3 regions of the Robertmurraya sp. GLU-23 genome follow, and region 1 is predicted to be linked to each of the others. Evidence: predicted binding sites of a transcription regulator. Region 1 holds the regulator's gene; each other region holds the start of a gene.

Region 1 (5,986 bases):
GGAGCAGAAGCACCGAATGTATCAATTCCTAATACTTCCCCTTCATCTCCTGCATAACGATGCCATCCTAGAGATGATCCCATTTCGATAGCTAAGCGCTTTTTAACAGTTGGAGGAATCACACTTTGCTTATATTCACGAGATTGCTTTTCAAAGCGATCCCATGAAGGCATACTTACTACTGAAGCTGAAATTCCTTCTGCATCAAGTGCTTTTTGCGCTTCAACAGCTAAACCTACTTCTGACCCAGCAGCAAGTAATAATACATCTGCTTGTTCTTTAGATGCTGGAGAAATGACATAAGCACCTTTCTTAACGCCTTCGTACGCATTTTTATCCGTGTCTTTAATGGTTGGTAAGTCTTGTCTTGTTAAAACTAAAGCTGTTGGAAGATCAGTTGATTCAAGCGCAAGCTTCCAAGCTGCTGCAGTTTCATTACCATCTGCCGGACGTATAACACCTAAGTTTGGCATTGCACGTAATGCAGCAAGCTGTTCTACTGGCTCATGCGTAGGTCCATCTTCCCCTACTGCAATTGAGTCATGAGTAAACACATACGTTACAGGAAGCCCCATTAATGCAGCTAATCTGATTGCTGGACGTAAATAGTCAGAGAATACAAAGAATGTTCCTCCAAATACCTTTACTCCACCATGTAGAGCCATACCATTTAACGCAGCACCCATCGCAAATTCACGAACTCCAAACCAAATGTTCTTACCTTCAAACGATTCAGGAGTAAAATCGCCTACTCCTTTAATCATTGTTTTATTAGAACCAGCTAGGTCAGCTGAGCCCCCGATAAACGAAGGAGTGTTCTTAGCGATAGCATTTAGTGCTTCACCTGATGATGCACGGCTAGCAAGTGCTTTTCCTTCAGGATAAACAGGAAGGTCCTTGTCCCAACCTTCTGGAAGCTCACCGTTAATAGCAGATGTTAACTGTTGAGCAAGCTCAGGATACTCATTTTTATAAGAATCGAAAAGGTCGTTCCACTCATTTTCTTTCTTTGCACCAGTTTCCACAATGTATTTGTTGAATGTGTCGTATACATCTGAAGGAACATGGAAATCTTCTTCAAATGTCCATTGGTAAGCTTCTTTTGTTAACTTTAATTCGTTAGCTCCAAGTGGGGCACCATGAACATCTGATTTACCTGATTTGTTTGGAGAACCGTATCCGATTACTGTTTTTACTTCAATTAGTGTAGGACGATTTTGATCACCTTGAGCTTCTTCAATTGCTTTTGCAATTTCCTCAAGATTATTTCCATCCTCTACACGAAGATATTGCCAACCATATGACTCAAAGCGTTTTGCAACACTTTCAGAGAATGAACGATCTAAGTCACCATCAAGAGAGATATCATTTGAATCGTATAATACAACTAAGCGACCAAGTTTTAAGTGTCCTGCTAGTGAAGCAGCTTCAGCAGAAACACCTTCCATCAAGTCACCGTCACCACAAATACTATATGTATAATGATCTACTACATTGTAGTTGCCTTTATTATAAGTGGCTGCTAAATGTCTTTCAGCCATTGCCATACCTACTGCCATTGCAATCCCCTGTCCTAGTGGGCCAGTCGTTGCATCTACACCTGGGGTATGTCCAAATTCAGGGTGACCAGGAGTTTTACTTCCCCATTGACGGAAACTCTTAAGATCATCCATTGTTACGCCATAACCTGATAAGTGAAGAAGACTATACAGCAATGCAGAACCATGCCCTGCAGATAAAACAAAACGATCACGGTTAAACCACTCTGGGTTTTTAGGGTTATGATTCATAAAACGTGACCACAGAGTGTAAGCCATTGGAGCAGCCCCCATCGGCATACCTGGATGGCCGGAATTAGCTTTTTCAATTGCATCAATTGATAAAGTACGTATTGCGTTAATTGCTAGTACATCTTTTTGTTCAAACATTTTTTCAACCCTTCCTATTCTTTATCTCAATAATCCCACTTTTTAATATTATATCTGCTCTATTATTTATACAACAGATTGCCTTAATAAATTTAGAAAAAAAACATATATTTTTTAATTTTCAGTGTTTTCTATCATTTTTTGGTAAATAAATTTAGTGGATTAATGTAGTTTTTTACTATTTTTCAATCTCTTGAGCTTTTCAGGTGTAACATCATCACCCAAAGGATCAACAATTTTTACACCTTGGAGCGTTCCTAGCATAGATGATCGAAATGTTTGTAAATATTCACTACGAAGCTTTGACTGCTCCTTTGCTTCCGTCTCAGTTAATCCATCAGCTTTTGCTTTTTTTGCTAGTTCATTGATTCTAGCCATTTTTCCCTTCGGTAGCATCTCTTTGCTCCTTCTCTTTTAGTTTTACTAATAGAAATCATGTTACTAAAAGTTATAGTCTTTGACAAGGAAGAAGCGTAAAGAGGTACGAATAACAAAAAATGCCAACGATTTTTATGACTTGTTGGCATTTAGTGAGATATTTTTTTGATGTTTTAGCTCTTCTATGTATTCAAGATATCTCCGATTTACTGTAGCTTTTGAAATATCATAACCAAACCCTCTTAAAGTAGCAGCGATTTCAGAGAATGTTAAATCATTGTTTCGTAACCGTACAATCTCTGTTATCGGTACTTCAATACGTTCTCTCCCGGCATGAACACCTTTGTTTTTCAGATTTTTCTCTGGTCTGTAACCGTTTTGAACAGCTCTGTTCATTCCTCTTTTAATTTTACTATTATGAAGCTTTCGCTGATATTCTTCTACCATACTTACAATTTGCAAAACCATAGAATCCGATTCGGACAATTGTAACTCACCATTATGTGATACACTGAAAAGTTTGATGTTATCCTTAAGTATACAATGAAGCAAAGCAATTTTGGCATTTCCTCTACCAAGTCTCGTTTCATCCTGAATTAGGACAGCTTCTACTTTCTCTTCCTTTAATCGTGACAGCAGGAGCAAAATACCTTCTCTGTCAAAGTCATATCCACTCGCCTGTTCTTTTATCACTTCAACAACTTCCATTCCGTGTTGTTGTGATAGCTTCAATAGTTCTTCTTCCTGCCTTTTTAGAGAAGAGTACTGTGATTCTTTTTCAGTACTAACTCTACAATAGATAATTGCCTTCATAATCCCTCCTATTTCGATGCTAGCTGAGTAACAGTGGAATCGTTTAATTCAACAGGGATATAGATCTTATCTCCTACTAATAATACATTTCCATTAATATCATTGATTTCTTCCACCCAGGAAACAAACTCTGTTTCAGATAATGCATGTTTATCTGCATAGTCCTTACAAAGATCCCAAAGTGTTTCCCCTTCATTAATTGTTACAGCCATATATTTTTCCTCAACTGATTCATCATTAGAAATTACTAAAATAATAGACGATAGGATAGATAAGACAACTAGAATAATAGCATATGAGTATTTGTTCCATAAATTTTTCATGTAAAACACCTCTATTAGAATGTATGTTCGTATTTATATTTATATTATAGACCGAACATCTGTTTTGTGTCAACGATTATTCGAACTTATGTTTGTATGCACTGGTAGAACATGCTATAATAAAGTCAAGATTAACCAATGAGGGGCGGTAAGTATGACAAAACTATCAAAACGTCAGGTAGATATACTAGAATATATAAAAGAAGAAGTTAAACAAAAGGGCTATCCGCCTTCCGTTCGTGAAATTGGCGAAGCTGTTGGTTTAGCGTCAAGTTCAACCGTACACGGCCACTTAGCTAGACTTGAAAGTAAAGGGTATATCCGCAGAGACCCTACAAAGCCACGAGCAATTGAAATTCTGGATCTTGATGAGGTAGTAAGTAATATACCAAAATATAATATTGTTAACGTTCCTGTAGTCGGAAAAGTAACTGCGGGTATACCTATAACTGCAATCGAGAATGTGGAAGAGTATTTTCCTCTCCCAGAACGTCTTGCCCCTGCGGATGAACAAGTATTTATGCTTGAGGTTATGGGAGACAGTATGATTGAGGCTGGTATCCTTGATGGTGATTACGTGATTGTGAAGCAGCAGCAAACAGCGAATAACGGTGATATCGTTGTTGCCATGACTGAGGAAGATGAAGCAACAGTGAAGAGGTTCTTCAAAGAAAAGGATTATGTTCGTTTGCAGCCAGAGAACTCATCCCTAGCACCAATTATCCTACGAAATGTGTCTATTCTTGGAAAAGTTATTGGAGTATATCGTCATATTCATTAATTAGTGAAAGCAAGCATCGAATGATGCTTGCTTTTCTTATTATCACAATGGCTCAAAGCTCTTTCTTCGACTAAACCAATGAGCCACAAGATACAAGAACAATATGATAAAGAATGAATAGGTATAAGCCCAATCTATTTTCTTATACATATCCATCATCGCCATCATCGGCATCCCAATGTATGCACTAATACCAGCCACAATGATTCCCTTTATAAATGGATTAACGTTCGGTTTGTATTGAAGGAAAAACATAATAAGGACCGGCATAAGAGAATAACGAAGCGAATAACTTATTGTCGGAATTGGAATGGCTTTTACTGGATAAACCCACCTTCCATGTTCCACTCCTAACGCATCAATCGTTGTAGATAGTATCATTACGATAAATACTGAAAAAAGCAATCGTGCTGAGCTCTCCCTTTTACGGAATATTGCCCAGAGTGCCCATGGAACAATGATCATTAACACCGCAACCCACCATTGCCAAGTGAAAAAAAAGGCATTTATGGTCGCATCTATAATAAGATGATTTCCCTCTTTAATTAAGTCGGTTCCTTTTTCGACTCGCTTTAGACCATCTTGAAACGTCATCATTTTTCCCCCGCAACATAACTTCAAATAACTGTAATTGGTTGTATTATTTAGTAAAATTGAGATTTTTATTCACGAGCCTTAAATCGTTTCAAGTTAGTTTTATAACCGTCCTCCACCATTAACAACATACAAAAAACCCTCAAACACATTAAAGTGTTTGAGGGTTTCTATGAACGGATTAATACATTGACATGTATTGTTCTCTTTCCCATGGATGTACTTGCGTACGGAACATATCCCACTCGATCTCTTTTGCTTCTACGAAGTGTTCGAAGATATGCTCTCCAAGAGCATAAACCATTGTTTCGTCTGACTTTAAGTTATCTAAAGCAGCAGCAAGTGTAGCTGGTAGATCTTCGATACCTACAGCTTGACGCTCTTCTTTGTTCATAACGTAGATGTTGCGGTCAACTGGAGCTGGTGGTGTTAAAGAGTTCTTCACTCCGTCAAGTCCTGCAGCAAGTAATACAGCCATTGCTAAGTAAGGGTTAGCAGCTGGGTCAACGCTACGTACTTCTACACGAGTGGAAATTCCACGAGAAGCAGGGATACGGATTAGCGGTGAACGGTTTCTAGCAGACCATGCAACATAGCAAGGTGCTTCGTAACCAGGTACTAAACGCTTATAAGAGTTTACAGTTGGGTTTGTTACAGCTGTAAAGTTTGGAGCATGCTTAATGATACCAGCGATGAACTGACGAGCAGTATCACTTAGTTCTAAGTTTCCAGTTGGATCGAAGAATGCATTCTTGCCTTCTTTGAATAAAGAAACGTTACAGTGCATTCCAGAACCATTTACTCCGAATAATGGCTTCGGCATGAATGTAGCATGTAGACCGTGCTTACGTGCAATTGTTTTAACAACAAGCTTGAACGTTTGGATTTGGTCACAAGCACTTAATGCATCAGCATATTTGAAGTCGATTTCGTGTTGTCCTGGAGCTACCTCATGGTGAGACGCTTCAATTTCAAAGCCCATTTCTTCTAGCTCTAACACGATATCACGACGGCAGTTTTCACCAAGGTCTGTTGGAGCAAGGTCAAAGTATCCACCGTTGTCGTTTAATTCAAGTGTAGGCTCTCCAGCTTGGTCAAGCTTGAATAAGAAGAATTCTGGCTCAGGTCCAAGATTGAAATCTGAGAATCCTAAGTCTTGCATTTCTTTA
Region 2 (5,986 bases), on a different contig from region 1:
ACGGATGTTCATGGTCTTGTTGAAAAGAGACTATCTCATCAAGTTTTGCGCGCTGAGCAAGTGAAGGAGTGGCTGGAGAAAGAATCTATGAACGCTTTTCAAATATGTCAACGCTTATTTCCTTCTGTCTACAAAAGGCAGCTGGGATTGACCATTTCAGAAACCATCGCACAATTAGACTTTTTATTAGATAGGGAAAAAATAAAAGCCACAAAGGTAAATGGCACCTTTGTTTACCGTACGGCTCCATAAAAAATGAAGCTCCTTTCTAAAAACGGAAAGGTGCTTCATTTTAACGGGTTCGGCTACCTGTCGAACCAATATTCTGCCTCCTCCCCAATTATAAAAGAGAATTAGCAGGGTTCGAAAATTAAGCGGAGAAAATTCTCTTAATTTAGAAATGGCGCTGAAAATAGTTTAAACAGACGGAGAGATTCCGACTATTTACTCAAAAAACGTGAAAATGAGTAATTTTGTTTTGCTTAATCGGAAAATCTCCTCTTATATACCCTGAACCGAACCCTATTCTGCACTTTAACCGAAAAAGCTCCGTTTATTTCAAAATTTTTTGTAGGCTAAATGGTATATCAAATTGAAGGTAAATACGTAGGCTTGATTTTTTTAGCTTTTTTCAAAGGGTTTATGGTAAGTTATATGTAGCTCGACAAATGCTACATAGATAAGATGGTGATTGTATTGGAACAATTAAAAGGGAAAAATATTATTATCACTGGAGCATCTTCTGGGATTGGAGAAAAGGTGGCTCTTATGGCGGCTGAGCGCGGAGCACGGCCCATTCTTGTAGCTCGCTCTATTGACAAGCTACGAACACTCGGTGAGGAAATTAACCAAAAAACGGGTGCGAATGCCTTGTTTTTTCAGTTGGATGTTGGTGATATCAATCAGGTTCAACAGGTGTTTTCACAAATTAAACAAGAGGTTGGTCATATCGATATCCTCATAAACAATGCTGGGTTTGGTGTGTTTGATTCCTTTCATGAGGCCGATTTTGCTGATATTGAAAAAATGTTTCAAGTGAACGTACTCGGTTTAATGGCTTGTACGAAAGAGGTTCTTCCTGTGATGATGGCTCGAAATTCAGGTCATATTATTAATATTGCCTCACAGGCCGGCAAGCTTGCGACTCCTAAATCCAGTGGATATTCGGCTACGAAGCATGCAGTGTTAGGATTTACGAATAGCTTACGACTAGAGCTTGCAAAATCAAATATACGTGTATCGGCGGTAAACCCTGGTCCGATTGAAACCAATTTCTTTTCAATTGCTGATAAATCAGGAAACTACGTAAAAAACGTGAATCGATTCATGCTGAAATCGGATTATGTTGCCGAAAAAATTATTCAATTAATGCTCAACCCTAAGCGTGAGCTTAACCTTCCAGGCTGGATGAATATGGGGAGTACCATCTACAATCTCATCCCAGGGTTAGCTGAACGCTTTGTTGGTGGCTTTTTCGATAAAAAATAAAAATCACCTTGTGGGTGATTTTTTTAATTGGTCAAATATTCATAAACAGCATCGTTGATTAATTCAAATAAAGGAACCTGATCCTCTTGTGCCTGTTCTTCTACTATCCGTTTGTACAATTTCTCATAGTCCTCTTCACTTGCCTCATGCTCGTACTGCTGAAAGCATTGCCTAATCATTTTATAAATAAGTTTCTTCTCCATTCCCTTACACCTCTTCTTTAGGCATTATAACTTATTGATATTCACAAAAGGAAATAGAATAAAATTTCCATTGAAACCGAACGTATATTCGCTTAATATAAGAATATACTAAAGAAAAGAACAAATGTTCCTATTTGATGTTTGGGAGAGAGAGAACACGATGATTAATTACAGTGAGTTGCCCCATCAAACCATTTTATGTGTGGACATGAAGAGTTTTTATGCTAGCTGTTCAGCTGTTATTGAAGGGTTAGATCCACTTGAGTGTTATTTGGCAGTGATTGGAGATAAAGAGCGAGAGGGAAGTATCGTATTAGCTGCATCACCGAAGTTAAAGAAGGAATTTGGGATTAAAACCGGATCAAGGAAGTTTGAAATTCCAGACGATCCGAAAATTCAAGTAGTTGAGCCGAAAATGGCTACTTATTTACGTATTTCCACTGAAATTACGAAGGTGTTTCATCGTTACGTTCCAAAAGAAGCTATTCATACGTATAGCGTCGATGAGAGCTTTCTAAAAATTGATGGAGCCCTTCATTTATGGGGAGATGCCTGGACGGTTGCACAGAAGATTCGTGATGATATTGAGCGAGAATTTCAGCTGCCTTGTGCGATTGGAATTGGTCCGAACATGCTATTATCAAAGCTTTGTCTTGATTTGGAAGCGAAAAAGAAGGGAATTGCTGAATGGACGTACGAGGATGTAAAAACAAAGCTTTGGAATGTTTCTCCTTTACGTGAGATGTGGGGAATAGGAAGAAAGGTAGAGAAAACATTAAATGGAATGGGAATTTTTACGGTCGGTCAGCTTGCTCGCTTTGATTTGAAAAAGCTTGAGAAAAAGTTTGGGATTATGGGAAATCAACTGTACCACCATGCATGGGGAGTGGATTTATCCGAAATTGGAGCACCGATTATGGAGGGACAAATTAGTTTTGGAAAGAGTCAAATTTTGCTTCGTGATTATAAAGAGGAAGTAGAAATCAAACGCGTCATTCTAGAAATGTGTGAAGAGGTCGCGAGAAGAGCACGAACCCATAAGAAGGCAGGTCGAACGATTAGCTTCGGCATTGGTTATAGTCAGGACGAGTTCGGTGGAGGCTTTTACCGTTCGCGGTCAATTGAGGTGCCGACAAACGTGACGATGGAGCTGTATGACGTTTGTCTACGTCTATTTGCGGAGCACTACGAAGGAAAAACGGTACGAAAAATCTCCATCGCCCTTAGCAATATTTGTGATGATACAGACTATCAGTTAAATATTTTTGAACCGAATGGCTGGAAGGAACGAGAGCTCGGCTATGTTGTGGACCGTATCCGCAATCGGTATGGACATGGTGCTCTATTACGTGCGGTATCGTATACAGCAGCGGGAACGGCGAAGCATCGTGCGAAGCTAGTTGGCGGTCATAAGAGGTAAGGAGGAACAAGGATGATTCGAGATAGAGGAAGAATCAAGTGGACATCAATGATGCTTCCTGAGCATGTTAAGCTGTTGCGCGATTGGGCGGAAGCGGATTCTTACGAGAAAGAAAAGGAGATGGATGAACAAAAGCTGGAGGAGATGAACCATTTGTTATTAGCGGCGATGGAGGAGCATCAAGCGGTGATGGTCACTCATTATCGTTACCGGAAGCACGAATTGATTATCGGACAAATCCATTATTGGGATGAGCTTCAGCAAAGGCTTCATATTGTTGATCATTTTGGGGAGGTTCACCGAGTCCCCCTTTCGAGCATTGTAGATGTACAAATGAAAGAGTAAGAGCAGTCTCCGAAAGGAAACCGCTGCTTGAAGATTATTCAGGAGTTTTTACTGCGCGATCACGGGCCTGAAACTTTCCTTTATGCGCTCCATCGCAAAAGGGACGTTTGGATGAGAGACCACAACGGCATAAAGAAAACGTGGGTTTCGTTTCAAATACATTTCCGTCCATATCAATCAATTCAACCTCACCAGTGACACGTAAAGAACCGTTGTCCATTACTTTAATCTGAACCTTCGACAAACTGACCACTCCTATCAAAAAAATGTAATAATCTCGTAAAGAATTCATTGCCGAAAAGCAAATCATAGGGCAATAAAAAAACGCTATGTTACAATGATTATATGAAGTGACATAGGAAACATGATGAAAAGCTGGAGGAACAGACAATGAATATTACGATAACAGAAATAGCAGCAAAAAAAATAAGCGAGAAAATAAATGGAAAGAAAGGCTTTTTGAAGCTAAAGTACGATATAGAAGGCTGTGGGTGTGTAGTAAGTGGCGTACCAACTCTATGGTTAGTGAATGAGCTGGATGAGGATGATGATACAGCCATTGAAACGAACGAGCAAACGGTGTATATCGAAAAATCAAAGGCAGTATTTCTTGATGAAGAACTAAAAATTGATTTCTCTAAAGACTCAAATACATTCCAATTAAAAAGTGTAGGACAATACCTAAATCCAAGAATGGCCTTTGTCGATAAAACAAAATAAAACTATTCAACGAGCAGATCAACTAAAAAAGTAGATCTGTTTTTCTTTTTATAGAAAATTAGCATTTTTTGGATGTTTCTTACATTCACTGATAGTGGGGGGATGATATGCGAAATTGGCGAGGAATACTGCTAATTGGTATTGCTATTCTACTCACATCATGTCGGGCAGCAACTATAGAAGTGGCAGTGCCTTTTGAAGTAAAAGAAACGATTGTAGAAGAAAAGCTTACGGATGGTGCCATCATCATGTATACAACAGCTCAAGAGCATGAAGGAGAAGATTTTGATGCGATAAGCATCGCATACCTGGAGGGAGATGAAGAGAAAGGCTGGACGAATGAAGGTGGTAATCATTGGGAATATAAAGGAACTAACCCACTAACCGTCTATTACCGAGATATATATGATTATAGTAGTCAGGGGAAAATTCTGAGTAAATTTCAGCTTACATATGGACAGGTAGAAAGTACAGATATTGTCTCTATAGAAGGGTCGGAAACGGGAAATCATTACACCAATCTAAATATTATTGAAAAAGAAGGGAAAAGATATTTTTTTGAAATGAAAAAATACCCTTACATCCGAGCACTAGATAAAGAAAAGAAAGTGATTGCGGAAGAAAAGCCGAGACGCTAGAGTCTCGGCTGTTTTTTTTTTCACTCAGTTAATAGAGGAGAGAACACAAAGTCATGGAGAAATTCATCAATCACCTGTTCGTAGTCCTCTTTGTTTTCATTTAGTGATTGGGCATGGACCCCATTTTCAGCGAGAAATAATTTTTTGGGTCCCTTCTTTTTTTCATACAAGGCTTGTGTCATTGTTGGAAGAATAAAATCATCCTTTTTGCTGTGAATAAAAAGAATCGGTTTTTTAATCGAGTCAATAACGGTAATCGGAGCGATGCTTTGTAAGGAGTAGCGATCGCGCATTCGCAGGAACAAGTCTGCGACAGGGAGAAACACCTTTCCAGGAAGCTTTAATTCTCGCTTTAAACGATAAGCAAGCTGCTCCTTAAAGTCAGAAAAAGGACAATCAGCAATGTAAAAATCAGCCCCATCCTCCAGCATTCCTGCATACAATAGCATGGTTGCGGCACCCATTGATTCCCCATGAATACCAAGAAGGAGCTGTGGACCTTGGTCAGCTTTTAACCAGTCAACAATCGCTTTTAAATCAAATTTTTCATAGTGACCGTAGCTAGTCGTTTTTCCTCCAGATTCTCCGTGGCGACGATGGTCATAAATAACCGCGTTAAAGCCTCTTTCGATAAACAAATTCATGTATTTAATGGAATTGATTTTATTTTCGGTAACACCATGACAGATAATCACATACTTCTTTGTATGATGCGGCTCGAGCACAATGGCTTTTAATTGGTATCCAAATGGTGAGGTAATTAGTACTTCACGTTTAGGAATCCGATCAAAATCATCAGGGTTGTAACGACCTGCTGTCTGTTCACGATCAACAACGAAAAGTGGATCCTTTGTTCTCATATACATAAGCCGATTGGTAAAGTACAAACCGAACGTGATAAAAAAAAGAAAAAACCCTAAAAGGAAACGGAGTGCTTTTCTCAGGCAAACATCCCTCCGATACATAATGTTTTACTTAAGTTTACCATTCTGAAGAAAATTAAAACAAAAAAAAGCTTAGAAGTGTATCTAAGCTTTTTGCTGAAGCGTGTAGTAAGAGCTTGTAATAGGGACAGGAAGATAAGGAGCAATGATCTCAATGGCTTGTGCCAAATGAGGCAATTGTATACCCGTTTGGATTCCCATTCGCTCTAGCATGAATACGACATCTTC
Region 3 (5,986 bases), on a different contig from region 1:
GCCGTGACAATTGCATTCCCAACAAGTGAAATCAAAAGAGTACCCAAGCTTTTCGGAAAGCTTTTTAAAGAAGACAAGCTACCAAACCCAGCAGACTTAATTAAAATGTTTTCTGATTGGGCGCAGCTAGCTCGTAAAGAGGGGCTATTAGCTCTAGAGTCAAAGACGAATGAAATCGACGATGATTTCTTGAAAAATGGATTATCGCTTGCTGTTGACGGACAAAGTGCCGACTATATTCGCGACGTGCTTTCGGAAGAAATTGAAGCGATGGAAGAAAGGCATCAATCTGGTGCACTAATTTTTACGCAAGCAGGAACGTACGCTCCAACTCTTGGGGTACTGGGTGCAGTAGTAGGTTTGATTGCTGCCCTTGGATACATGAATGATATCGAGGGACTAGGTCACGCGATAAGTGCTGCCTTTATTGCCACTCTATTAGGGATTTTTACAGGTTATGTATTATGGCATCCCTTTGCAAACAAATTGAAGCGTAAGTCTAAGCAAGAAGTGAAAATTAAACAAATGATGGTAGAGGGAATTCTATCAATACTAGAAGGAGAAGCTCCTCGAGTAATTGAAACAAAACTAGCTTCGTACCTACCTGGCAGTGAAAAGAAGAAGTTCTTAGCGGCGACAGGAGAACCGGCAAATGAGTAAGCGCCATAAAAAGCATCATCATGAGGAGCATGTGGACGAATCTTGGTTAATTCCTTACGCTGACCTTTTAACTCTGTTGCTAGCTTTGTTTATCGTATTATTCTCAATGAGTTCGTTGGATGCGAAAAAGTTTCAAGCAATGGCAGAAGTGTTTAATGCTCAGTTTACAAGTGGAACGGGAATATTTGAGTTTCCAAGCCCGATTCCAGAAGAAGGCGCAACTGCACCAGACGAGCAGCAAAATGACTCTGATAGCACTGAACAATCTAAAGCTCAATCTCAAGGGATGACCGAAGAGCAAAAGCAGCAGCTAGCAGAGCAAGCAGAAAAGGTTGAGCTCCAAGCCATTCAAGCAAAGGTAAACGAGTATATTACTACCAAAGGGTTAGAAGACAAACTTGAGACGACACTCGAAGATGACGGATTACACGTGACGATACGAGACAATGTTTTATTTGAATCAGGAAGTGACTCTGTTAGAACCCAGGATTTAACCATTGTTAGAGAAATCTCAGATTTACTCGTTATGGATCCAGCCCGAAGTGTTATTATCAGTGGACATACAGATAATGTTCCAATAAAAAATGCACAGTTCTCATCTAACTGGGAGCTAAGCGTCATGCGTGCTATTAATTTTATGAAAATCTTACTTGAAAACGACAAGCTTGATCCAAGTTGGTTTAGTGCGAAGGGATACGGAGAATTCCAACCTATCGCTTCAAATGAAGATGCTGCTGGAAAAGCGAAAAATCGTCGTGTAGAAATTTTAATTTTACCAAGAACGGCAGACTGAGCCTACAATAGGTTCAGTCTTTTTCTATTTTAAAAATAAAAAAGGGTCACTCCAAAAAGAGTGACCAAAAAGAGATACAAGGGATTATTCATTAGGAAGCGCTTACAAGAAACGCAAAACACAAAAACTAATCGTTGTTATTATCAGGTTGTGGTACTTCCGGCTTACACATTCGATCCATTAAAATCCCAGCAAAGAGTATGCATGCAATTGGAATGGTAAAATTCAAGATGTGAACAACGGTCATGGAAATACCTCCTTCACACATGGTTGAATCTACTTTAATTATAGTGTTTTTTCACAAAAATAGCAAACAAATTTCATAAATTATACAAATTTAGCAATTGACAACAATCGGGTTTCAAGAAATTAGATATATTTTTCCAATAAGTGAGAATAATAAGGGTAGTAAATGTTCAAACAAAAGTTTATAATAAAGACAAATGTCTATATTATCATGAGGTGAATTATGAGTGATAAGGAAGCAACGATACTTGGACTGATTAAAAGAGATCCATTTATATCTCAAAATGAGTTGGCGGAAAGGACGGGCTTATCTCGTTCAGCTGTTGCTGGTTATATTTCTTCTCTTACAAAGCAAGGAAAACTATTAGGTCGGGCCTATGTATTACCTAATAAAAAACAGGTGATTTGTATAGGTGGAGCGAATGTAGATAGGAAAATGCAAGCGATCGATAAGCTGCAGTTAGGAACATCCAATCCTGCTAGCACTAGTAATTCTTGCGGAGGGGTTGCAAGGAACATTGCCGAAAACTTGGGAAGACTAGGATTAGATGTTTCTCTTATGAGTGTTGTAGGTGATGATCATGAAGGGAAATGGTTACTAGACTATACTAGGGCTTACGTTGATATAGAGCCTTCGAAAATTCTTCCAAATGAAGTAACAGGAACGTATACGGCTGTTTTAGATGTGGATGGGGAAATGGCGGTTGCTCTAGCAGATATGGGTATTTATGATTCTGTTGATTTAGAGTTTGTTGAAAAACGCTGGGGTTTTCTTGCATCAACAGAGCTTGTGATGCTTGATACAAACTTCCCTTCTGACGTACTCGCAAAAGTAATTGATCGTTGTAGAGAAGAAGCGATTCCACTCGTGATTACTCCTGTTTCAGCTCCGAAAATTAAGAAGTTACCACAAAATCTTGATGGTGTGGCCTGGCTAATAGCAAATAAGGACGAAGCAGAGGCTTTAGCGGAGAGACAAATTAAAGAAGAAGGTGACTTTTTTAAGGCGGCAGAAGCAATTATGAAAAAAGGCGTTGAGAGAGTGGTCATTTCTCGCGGAGACAAGGGACTTATTTATTTTACAAAGACAAATGAAGCGGGTGTACTGTTACCGCCAAAGGTAGATGTTGTAGATGTAACGGGTGCAGGAGATGCGCTGGTTGCAGGAATTGTCTATGCCTATTTACGCGAGTTAAAAACAGAAGATGCCTGCAAAATTGGAATGGCATGTTCGATGCTAACTTTAGCAACAGAGGAAACGGTTAACCCGACATTGAACCATCAACAGCTACAAGAAGCTTTTCAACATAATTTCCACTAAGGAGAAAACAAACATGGAAAAATATTTAGAATACTCACAAGAAGTTTTAGAAGCGAAAAAAAATAATGTACCAGTCGTGGCATTAGAGTCAACGATTATTTCTCACGGAATGCCGTACCCACAAAATGTGCAAACGGCAAAGGAAGTAGAGGATATTATTCGTAAAAATGGTGCGGTACCAGCTACAATTGCTATTTTAGACGGAAAAATAAAAATAGGCTTATCAGACGAAGAGTTAGAAATGCTTGCTACCCGAAAGGACATTGAAAAGGCGAGCCGTAGAGATTTACCATACCTAGTAGCGACAAAGAAAAATGGAGCAACAACAGTAGCAGCAACGATGATTTGTGCAGAGCTTGCTGGCATTGAAGTGTTCGTAACCGGTGGGATTGGTGGAGTTCACCGTGAAGCTGAAGTAACGATGGATGTTTCAGCAGATCTTCAAGAACTCGCTCAAACCAATGTGGCTGTTGTGTGCGCAGGTGCGAAGTCTATTCTTGATATTGGTTTAACATTAGAGTATTTAGAGACTCATGGGGTGCCAGTGGTTGGCTTTGGTACTGATGTTCTTCCGGCTTTTTATACAAGAACAAGTCCTTTCCAAGTGAACGTTCAAGTGGAAGATGAAAAGGAAGCAGCGAGCATGATTCGTACAAAGTGGGAATTAGGATTGAACGGTGGAGTGGTGATTGCTAACCCAATCCCGGAAACAGATGCTCTTGAAGAGGAATTTATCAATAATGTGATTGAAACGGCATTAACAGAAGCAAAGGAAAATGAGATTGCGGGTAAAAATGTCACTCCATTCCTTTTAGCAAAGGTAAAAGAACTTACAGAAGGAAGAAGCTTAGAAGCAAATATTGCATTGGTTAAAAATAATGCTGATGTTGGATCAAAAATAGCAGTTCAACTTAACACTCTATCTTAAAAATATTTTTGAGGAGTCAGTCTCACAAGGACTGATTCCTTTTTTTTTGCATAAAAATAGTACTAGATTTACAATTTTGAAAATGTACACTGTAACGAACAATTTGTTCTTAAAAAAATTATAAAAGTAAGAAAGAAGGAGAAAAGAGCTGAAAACTAAAGGGAATTGTTCATTATAACGAAAAAATGGTCATTTTAGAGTGTTTAGTTTACCCTCACATCCGTCTAAAATAAAAGTAAATTATTCTTTATATAGAACGAAAAATAATAGAATAAGAAACGAAAACTATTAGAATAGTAGGTGGCGGGAATGTACCGGAAAAACTGTGACAAATGTTATCGTCCATCATACAGCAGTTCGGAAGCAGGGGAATGGATCTGTCCGATATGTGGTCATAATCTAACAAAGTTACCTTTTTTTGATGCGGTTACACTTGAAAGGGTACATGTAAATATCATTCCTATCCAAAGAAAATTAAAAGCATATGAGAATCAAAAACTAGGAATAAAGACTTAATCATTAAAAGTCAGAAAATTTTAAAAATGATTTCGACAGTGGGCGACATGAAGACTTATGATTTTTGTGCTTGATCTTACAAATGTAAAAAATTGTATAAATTCTTTAGGGCTCAATTGTTCCTTATGAAGGTCCTTGTCGAATAGTGTAACTAAAAAGTTGGGAAAGTTTTTAAGTGTATGACAAATTTTTACACAATTTACTAAAAACGAGTAGTAAAATGATTGATAAGTGAATCACATGGGGAGAGCAAAACACAGAAAAAGGCAAACCTTCTGAAAAGGGGGGACGCAAAGTCGCAGGTCTAAGGTAGTTAGAAGTTTTTTTGCTAAGACGGCTGGACTGCCTGGAATACGATTGTATTTTAGGGGGAGATTGAGGAATGTTGGAAACGAGTGAAGTGACGTTAGAAGAACTAGACTATGAGTGGATGATGTTGATTCTTGAAGCAAAAAAGTTAGGTTTAGAGAAAGAAGAGATTAGAAGATTTTTAGGTGAGAATGAAATTAGAGGATAAAAAGAAACTAGCTTACATAGCAGGTTGTTTCATACATAGAATGAAAGTATTTCCGTTAGGGTCGGACCGTATGGGAATGCTTTTTATTTTGGAAAAAAAGACAAAATCACCTGGATTTTGTCTTTTTGTTTTAGTTATTATTTGATTGATTACTTCTCCATTTATTAAACTCAAGAAACTCTTTAAACTGATCCTTTGAAACCCCGGAGTTCATAGCCTCTTTCACAAGCTTCATCCAATCAGAGTCTAGTTCATCTTTATTTGGATGCTCGTGTATAAGATGGTCAACTGGTACATGAAGGACAGCTGAAATTTTCTCGAGAAATTGGATAGACGGATTCGTTTGTAAATTTCTTTCTAATGAACTTAAATATGATTTAGCGACACCAGCCTGTTCAGCTAGCTCAGACATGGACATTTTCTTTTCAAGACGAAGTTTCTTAACACGATCTCCAATCATCTAGATCACTCACCTATCTCTCTGTATGAATTCATAATAGCAAAAAAAATTCGTTAGTTCCATATTCAGAACGAAAATAGTAGGTTCCGTTCTTAAAAATTCTTTAGTTAGTCACAAATGGATAGTTATTACGGTTCTAGTGATTAAAAGCTGATAAATAACTTTTAACCCTTCTATGTAGCATTATACACAATACCATTCGTATTGAAAGTGATAATTGTGGGCGTAACTAAAAAATTCCCACTGTCCACCCCAGACGCACAAAACCACCCCATCTGTCCACGAACGGTGACAGACACCACCAAAAGACAGAATGCCCATTTTGTCCACGGAGGGTGTCTGACACCCTTTTATACCCGGGATGGGGGTGGGTGAAACCTATTTTTTTTGTTCGACAAATTCTTTTTTTGTGTTTGTTGATTTTAAAGGGGGGAAGGGAATTCAATCAAACGTTTGATTGACTATTGTTTGAGGTTATCTAACAAAATTAGACATAGGAATGCTTTGCTAATATAGACCGTTAGAGAGTACAATATAGACTATAC

The links. The regulator LexA, encoded in region 1, represses DNA repair genes until DNA is damaged. The targets are predictions, from matches to a motif close to CGAACATATGTTCG.
Region 2: the regulator LexA is predicted to act here: its motif matches at 1,769-1,782, upstream of ACVBAX_RS02170 (YqzH family protein).
Region 3: the regulator LexA is predicted to act here: its motif matches at 1,871-1,884, upstream of ACVBAX_RS24390 (carbohydrate kinase).

The regions. Positions count from the first base shown of each region.
Region 1 is NZ_JBRKCV010000002.1:366,128-372,113, reverse strand. Features, by position in the region: gene tkt (transketolase) at 1-1,928, opposite strand, end outside; gene ACVBAX_RS06175 (DUF896 domain-containing protein) at 2,091-2,324, opposite strand; gene ACVBAX_RS06170 (YneB family resolvase-like protein) at 2,439-3,119, opposite strand; gene yneA (cell division suppressor protein YneA) at 3,128-3,442, opposite strand; gene lexA (transcriptional repressor LexA) at 3,597-4,223, shown strand; gene ACVBAX_RS06155 (CBO0543 family protein) at 4,266-4,820, opposite strand; gene glnA (type I glutamate--ammonia ligase) at 4,999-5,986, opposite strand, start outside.
Region 2 is NZ_JBRKCV010000001.1:433,473-439,458, forward strand. Features, by position in the region: gene ACVBAX_RS02160 (MBL fold metallo-hydrolase) at 1-252, shown strand, start outside; gene ACVBAX_RS02165 (SDR family NAD(P)-dependent oxidoreductase) at 685-1,488, shown strand; gene ACVBAX_RS02170 (YqzH family protein) at 1,512-1,691, opposite strand; gene ACVBAX_RS02175 (Y-family DNA polymerase) at 1,852-3,111, shown strand; gene ACVBAX_RS02180 (YolD-like family protein) at 3,124-3,456, shown strand; gene ACVBAX_RS02185 (CDGSH iron-sulfur domain-containing protein) at 3,491-3,700, opposite strand; gene ACVBAX_RS02190 (iron-sulfur cluster biosynthesis family protein) at 3,847-4,176, shown strand; gene ACVBAX_RS02195 (hypothetical protein) at 4,284-4,814, shown strand; gene ACVBAX_RS02200 (alpha/beta hydrolase) at 4,835-5,758, opposite strand; gene ACVBAX_RS02205 (hydroxymethylglutaryl-CoA lyase) at 5,843-5,986, opposite strand, start outside.
Region 3 is NZ_JBRKCV010000027.1:18,129-24,114, reverse strand. Features, by position in the region: gene motA (flagellar motor stator protein MotA) at 1-660, shown strand, start outside; gene motB (flagellar motor protein MotB) at 653-1,453, shown strand; gene ACVBAX_RS24390 (carbohydrate kinase) at 1,923-3,020, shown strand; gene ACVBAX_RS24385 (pseudouridine-5'-phosphate glycosidase) at 3,034-3,948, shown strand; gene ACVBAX_RS24380 (hypothetical protein) at 4,258-4,464, shown strand; cyclic di-GMP riboswitch class I at 4,720-4,814, shown strand; gene ACVBAX_RS24375 (anti-repressor SinI family protein) at 4,847-4,981, shown strand; gene ACVBAX_RS24370 (helix-turn-helix domain-containing protein) at 5,112-5,441, opposite strand.